3 regions of the Klebsiella electrica genome follow, and region 3 is predicted to be linked to each of the others. Evidence: predicted binding sites of a transcription regulator. Region 3 holds the regulator's gene; each other region holds the start of a gene.
The links. Region 3 encodes sigma-54, which starts transcription at its own class of promoters, with help from an activator protein. Its sites were predicted from a motif close to GTTGGCACANNTTTCGCTNT; they were not measured.

Region 1: the regulator sigma-54 is predicted to act here: its motif matches at 803-822, upstream of norV (anaerobic nitric oxide reductase flavorubredoxin).
Region 2: the regulator sigma-54 is predicted to act here: its motif matches at 1,171-1,190, upstream of glnA (glutamate--ammonia ligase).

Annotation. Positions count from the first base shown of each region.
Region 1 is NZ_CP041247.1:1,031,764-1,034,040, reverse strand. It holds gene norR (nitric oxide reductase transcriptional regulator NorR) at 1-680, opposite strand, end outside; gene norV (anaerobic nitric oxide reductase flavorubredoxin) at 868-2,277, shown strand, end outside.
Region 2 is NZ_CP041247.1:5,196,112-5,198,388, reverse strand. It holds gene glnA (glutamate--ammonia ligase) at 1-1,083, opposite strand, end outside; gene typA (ribosome-dependent GTPase TypA) at 1,462-2,277, shown strand, end outside.
Region 3 is NZ_CP041247.1:502,102-504,378, forward strand. It holds gene ptsN (PTS IIA-like nitrogen regulatory protein PtsN) at 1-292, opposite strand, end outside; gene hpf (ribosome hibernation promoting factor) at 365-652, opposite strand; gene rpoN (RNA polymerase factor sigma-54) at 675-2,108, opposite strand; gene lptB (LPS export ABC transporter ATP-binding protein) at 2,156-2,277, opposite strand, start outside.

The DNA.
Region 1 (2,277 bases), 530 kb from region 3:
GCTTTCGCCACCAGCTCTTTGCCGGTGCCGGTTTCTCCGCTAATCAGCACGTTCAAATCCGACGCGGCGACGATATCGATCTCTTTTTTCAACTGCTGTATCGGCGCCGACAGGCCGATAATCTCCTGGCGGTCGGGAGGCGTATAGCTCGCGCTCGCCTCCGGCAGCACGTTCTGATTTTCGAGGCGGGCAATGAGCAGCGCGTTATTCAGCGCCCCTGCCACCAGCGCCGCAATCAGCCGTAGCTCCTCATCGCTGAAGCTATCGAAACGGTCGGCGTCCATCCCGTCGAGAGTCAAAGCGCCTATCAGGGTTTGTCCGGCAAACAGCGGCAGCCCTACGCAGGCGTGAACCTTGAGGCTCTCCTGGCCGGGAATCAACCCGTCATAAGGGTCGGGCAGATCGCTGTCCGCCGGAAAGCGCACGACGTCCCCCGCGCGGGCAATCGCCTCCAGCCGCGGGTGCCCGGCCAATGCAAAGCGTCGCCCCAGCACATCCTGAGCCAGTCCGTCGATCGCCAGCGGCACAAACTGATGGGCATCGTAGCGCAGCAGCGCCGAGGCATCACATCCCAGCACCTGCCGCAGGGTGGCTATCAAACGCGAGAACCGGTCGGCGTGACCAATATCGCTTTGTAAATCAATGGCGATTTTCGCCAGTACCTCTACGGAAAAGCTCATTGCAGCCCCATTGTCATTTTGACATTAATCATTGTCATAACGACTATTTTAACCATTGTCATTTTGACATCAACCGCTTTAAGAAGAAAATATAAAAACATTTAAAATCAATAAATTAAAAAGTTGGCATGCAACTTGATATAAGCAATTCATCTTATCTGAACACGCTGAATTAATTGAGGTGGCTATGTCTGTTGTGGTTAAAAATAATATTCATTGGGTTGGCCAACGTGACTGGGAAGTGCGTGATTTTCACGGTACTGAATACAAAACGCTGCGCGGCAGTAGCTACAACAGCTATCTCATCCGTGAAGAGAAAAATATCCTGATTGATACCGTCGATCATAAATTCAGCCGCGAGTTCGTGCAGAACCTGCGTAGCGAGATCGATCTTGCCGATATTGACTGCATCGTGATTAACCATGCGGAAGAAGACCATGCCGGCGCGCTGACCGAGCTGATGAACAGTATCCCGGATACGCCGATTTACTGCACCGCCAACGCCATTGACTCCATAACCGGCCATCACCATCACCCGGAGTGGAACTTTAAGGTGGTGAAAACCGGGGACAGCCTCGACATCGGTAACGGCAAGCAGCTGATCTTCGTCGAAACGCCGATGCTGCACTGGCCGGACAGCATGATGACCTATATGACCGGCGATGCGGTGCTGTTCAGCAACGACGCCTTCGGCCAGCACTACTGCGACGAGCACCTGTTTAATGACGAAGTCGATCAGAGCGAGCTGTTCGAGCAGTGTCAGCGCTACTATGCCAACATCCTGACCCCGTTCAGCCGCCTGGTGACGCCAAAAATCACCGAAATCCTCGGCTTTAACCTGCCGGTCGACATGATAGCCACCTCCCACGGCGTGGTCTGGCGCGACAACCCGACGCAAATCGTTGAGCTGTACCTGAAATGGGCCGCCGATTACCAGGAAGACCGCATCACGCTCTTCTATGACACCATGTCGAACAATACCCGCATGATGGCCGATGCGATAGCCCAGGGAATTACCGACATGGACCCGCGCGTGGCGGTGAAAATCTTCAACGTCGCCCGTAGCGATAAAAACGAAATCCTGACCAACGTCTTCCGCTCAAAAGGGGTGCTGGTCGGCACCTCGACCATGAATAATGTGATGATGCCGAAAATCGCCGGACTGGTTGAAGAGATGACCGGCCTGCGTTTTCGCAATAAGCGCGCCAGCGCCTTCGGCTCTCACGGCTGGAGCGGCGGTGCGGTCGATCGCCTGTCCACCCGCTTACAGGATGCCGGCTTTGAAATGTCGCTGAGCCTGAAGGCCAAATGGCGCCCGGACCTCGACGCGCTGGAGCTGTGCCGCGAACACGGCCGTGAAATTGCCCGCCAGTGGGCGCTTTCGCCGCTGCCGGTCGCCGCAGTACAAACCGCGCCGGAACAAGAAAACTGCGCCTGTGCAGCAGCAGCCGATCTCGGCCCGTCGATGCAGTGCAGCGTCTGCCAGTGGGTTTACGATCCGGCGAAAGGCGAACCGAACCAGGATGTCCAGCCGGGGACGCCGTGGAGCGAGGTCCCGGATAACTTCCTGTGCCCGGAATGCTCTCTCGGCAAAGAG
Region 2 (2,277 bases), 570 kb from region 3:
GAAGCGCACTTCAATACGGCGTGCTTTCGGCGAGGTGACTACCGGAATACGGATGGAAGCGGAACGGTTACGGGCGGAGTAAGCCAGCATGACCGGTGCTTCATAACCCGGGACCAGACGCTTGTAGGAGTTGGTGGTCGGGTTTGCCAGGGCGTTGATCGCTTTAGCGTGCTTGATAACGCCGCCGATGTAGTACAGCGCTTGTTCAGACAGACCTGCATACTTGTCGCCAGAGAACAGGTTAACGCCGTTCTTGGACAGAGACATGTGGCAGTGCATACCGGAACCGTTGTCACCGAACATTGGTTTCGGCATGAAGGTCGCGGTTTTACCGAAACGGTGTGCAACGTTGTGCACAACGTATTTGTAGATCTGAATTTCGTCCGCTTTTTTGGTCATGGTGTTGAAACGGGTCGCGATTTCGTTCTGACCCGCGGTAGCCACTTCGTGGTGGTGAGCTTCAACAACCAGGCCCATTTCTTCCAGGATCATACACATGGTAGAACGGATGTCCTGAGAGGAGTCAACCGGCGGAACCGGGAAGTAACCCCCTTTCACGCCTGGGCGGTGACCTTTGTTACCACCTTCGTATTTGGTGGAGGAGTTCCATGCGCCTTCGATGTCGTCGATAGCCACGTGGGAGCCAGAGATAGAGGCGCCGAAACGGATATCGTCGAACAGGAAGAATTCTGGTTCTGGCCCAAACAGAACGGTGTCTGCGATGCCAGTAGAGCGCAGGTATTCTTCAGCGCGTTTTGCGATGGAGCGCGGGTCACGGTCGTAGCCCTGCAGCGTGCCTGGTTCCAGGATATCGCAGCGGATGATCAGAGTCGGTTCTTCATAGAACGGGTCGATCAGCGCAGTGGTCGCATCCGGCATCAGAACCATGTCAGATTCGTTAATACCTTTCCAGCCACCAATCGAGGAGCCATCAAACATTTTGCCTTCTTCGAAGAATTCGGCATTTACCTGATGAGAAGGAATTGTGACGTGCTGTTCTTTACCTTTGGTATCGGTGAAGCGCAGATCGACAAACTTCACTTCGTGCTCGTTCAGCATCGTCAAAACGTGTTCAGCGGACATACTTAAACTCTCCCGGATTGGTCATTGTCGTCGTGGAAACGAAAACTTTTTAACTACGAAAAGTGGCGTTGTTGCCTTAAAAAATATAAAGCGAAATCTGTGCCAACTTTTAAATTGCCCCCAAAAGGCGTTATCATGCACTCCATCGTGCAAAAGGGCTGCACCATTATGAATGCATTGCACCAATATAGTGCAATTGCGTGAACGTTGGGCACTAATTTGGTGCAATTGACCTTGAATAACCCTTTTAACGCTCCGTGAAAGCGATCACAAAGAAACTCTGCAATACTTGTTTGCGGAGGATGTTTGTGATCCTGTTTTGTACTGCGATTAATCCGTGTACAATAACGCGCTATTTCTAATGCCTGAGGCAAAGTTGTGATCGAAAATTTGCGTAATATCGCCATCATCGCGCACGTTGACCATGGTAAAACTACCCTGGTTGATAAGCTGCTGCAGCAATCCGGTACGTTCGATGCGCGTGCCGAAACTCAAGAACGAGTGATGGACTCCAACGATTTGGAGAAAGAGCGTGGGATTACTATCCTCGCGAAAAACACCGCCATCAAATGGAATGACTACCGTATCAACATCGTTGATACCCCTGGGCACGCCGACTTCGGAGGTGAGGTTGAGCGTGTCATGTCCATGGTTGACTCTGTGCTGCTGGTGGTTGACGCATTTGACGGCCCGATGCCGCAGACGCGCTTCGTGACCAAAAAAGCCTTTGCTCATGGCCTGAAGCCGATTGTCGTTATCAACAAAGTTGACCGTCCTGGCGCGCGCCCTGACTGGGTTGTCGATCAGGTATTCGACCTGTTCGTTAACCTCGACGCTACCGACGAACAGCTGGACTTCCCGATCGTTTACGCTTCTGCGCTGAACGGTATTGCGGGTCTGGATCACGAAGATATGGCTGAAGATATGACTCCGCTGTATCAGACTATCGTCGATCGTGTTCCGGCGCCGAACGTTGACCTTGATGGCCCGCTGCTGATGCAGATCTCCCAGCTGGACTACAACAACTACGTTGGCGTCATTGGCATCGGCCGCATCAAACGCGGTAAAGTGAAGCCAAACCAGCAGGTCACTATCATTGATAGCGAAGGCAAAACCCGTAACGGTAAAGTGGGTAAAGTTCTGACCCACCTGGGCCTTGAGCGTATCGACAGCGATATTGCTGAAGCGGGCGAT
Region 3 (2,277 bases):
CATCAAATGCGATCGGTGTCTCCAACTGGACAAACACGCCGACGGCGCGCAGCGTATCCTCTTCGAGTTTACCGTGCGGAATAGCAATCCCGTTGCCAATCCCGGTACTGCCCATTTTCTCGCGGGTGAGGATCGCCTCAAACACCACCTGCGGCGGCAAACCTAACTGTTTCGCTGCCAGCTCACTGATGATTTCCAGCGCGCGCTTTTTGCTCTGGCAGTGAACCTGGCTACGGGTACATTCCTGATTAAGGACATTGCTCAGTTGTAGAGCCGAATCGTTGTTCATCATAATTTCACCTGAGCGCGTCCCTTGCCGGCTACCGATAAAAGCCAGCAGCAGGCAAGGGCGACGCCCGGACAATTAGTGTTGTTTTAGTTTATCTTTATGTTTTGTTAGCTGTCTTGCCAGCTTATCGATGAGTCCATCGATAGCGGCATACATATCCTGCCCTTCCGCACTGGCATGGATTTCGCCACCGTTGACATGCAGATTGGCGTCCGCAATTTGCGTCACCTTCTCTACTTTTAACACAATATAGACCTGATTGATCCTGTCGAAAAACTGCTCCAGTTTGCTGAACTTCGCATTAACGAATTCACGCAGTGCAGGGGTTATTTCGACGTTGTGTCCTGTAATGTTGAGCTGCATAGTGTCTTCCTTATCGGTTGTATCAAACCAGTTGTTTACGCTGGTTAGATGGCGGAATGGATAAAGACTCTCGGTACTTAGCGACGGTACGACGTGCCACCATAATACCCTGTTCAGACAGGAGGGTGGTCAGCTTACTGTCACTCAACGGCTTCGCGGGATTCTCCGCGGCGATTAACTTCTTCACCAGCGCCCGAATGGCCGTCGACGATGCCTCGCCGCCGCCCTCTGTATTGACGTGGCTGGAAAAGAAATATTTCAGCTCAAAAATACCGCGCGGACTGTGCAGATATTTTTGGGTGGTCACGCGTGAAATAGTGGATTCATGCATTTCGACGGCCTGGGCGATATCGGCCAGTACCATCGGTTTCATGAACTCCTCTCCTTGTTCGAAGAAGGACTGCTGCTGTTCAACGATGCAGCGGCTAACGCGCAGCAGCGTATCATTGCGGCTTTCCAGACTCTTGATTAGCCAGCGAGCCTCCTGCAGGTTGCTGCGGATAAACTGGCTGTCTGCATCATTGCGCGCGCTGTTGCCCATGGCCGCATAATGCTGGTTGATCTTCAGGCGTGGGATGCTGTCGGAGTTAAGCTCCACGACCCAGCGGCCGCCGACCTTACGTACCAGTACGTCGGGAATGACGTATTCCGGCTCGCCGGTCTGGATCGACTGACCGGGGCGCGGATCGAGCGACTGGATCAGATTAACCGCCTCTTTCAGCACCTCTTCTTTCAGTCGGGTGACGCGCATCAGGGAGCGGAAATCGTGGTTGGCGAGCAGATCGAGATGATCGCTGATGATAAGCCGGGCTTCTTCCAGCCACGGCGTCTCTTTGGCATATTGTGAAAGCTGAACCAGCAGACAGTCGCGCAGATCTTTTGCCGCGACGCCGACCGGGTCAAAGCGCTGGATGCGCTTAAGTACCGCTTCAACTTCTTCGAGACCAATTTCGTCATCGTCGATACTCTCGACAATATCTTCCAGCCGAATGGTGAGGTAGCCGGTGTCATCGACGGCATCGACAATCGATGTGGCAATCGCGCGATCGGTGTCGGTAAACGGCGTCAGTTCAACCTGCCACATCAGGTAATCCTGCAGGCTTTGGGTCGTTTCGCCTTGATAAACAGGCAGCTCGTCGTCCTGGTAATCAACGCCGTTCCCGGACGGCGTGCCGGCGGTGTAGATTTCATCCCAGCTGGCGTCGAGCGGCAGCTCTTCCGGCATATCTTTTTGTTCAAGAGCGTCGACGGTGTCCAGCGATTCGCGGTCCTCAACCTCTTTGGTTTCTACCTCATCGTGAAGATCGGTTTGCTCAAGCAGCGGATTACTCTCCAGCGCCTGCTGGAGTTCTTGCTGGAGTTCTAACGTGGACAGCTGCAGCAAGCGAATAGCCTGTTGCAGTTGTGGCGTCATGGCAAGCTGTTGGCTTAGCCTTAATTGCAAACCTTGCTTCATATTCAGGGCTAATATCTCCGGCTAAAACGTCTGTAACCTCTACCCTATCAGAGTCTGAAGTCTTCCCCAAGATACACGCGCTTAACCTGCTCGTCTTCAAGGATTTGTTGCGGTGTGCCGTGGGCTATCAGGTGACCCTGGCTGACGATATAGGCGCGTTCGCAGACGG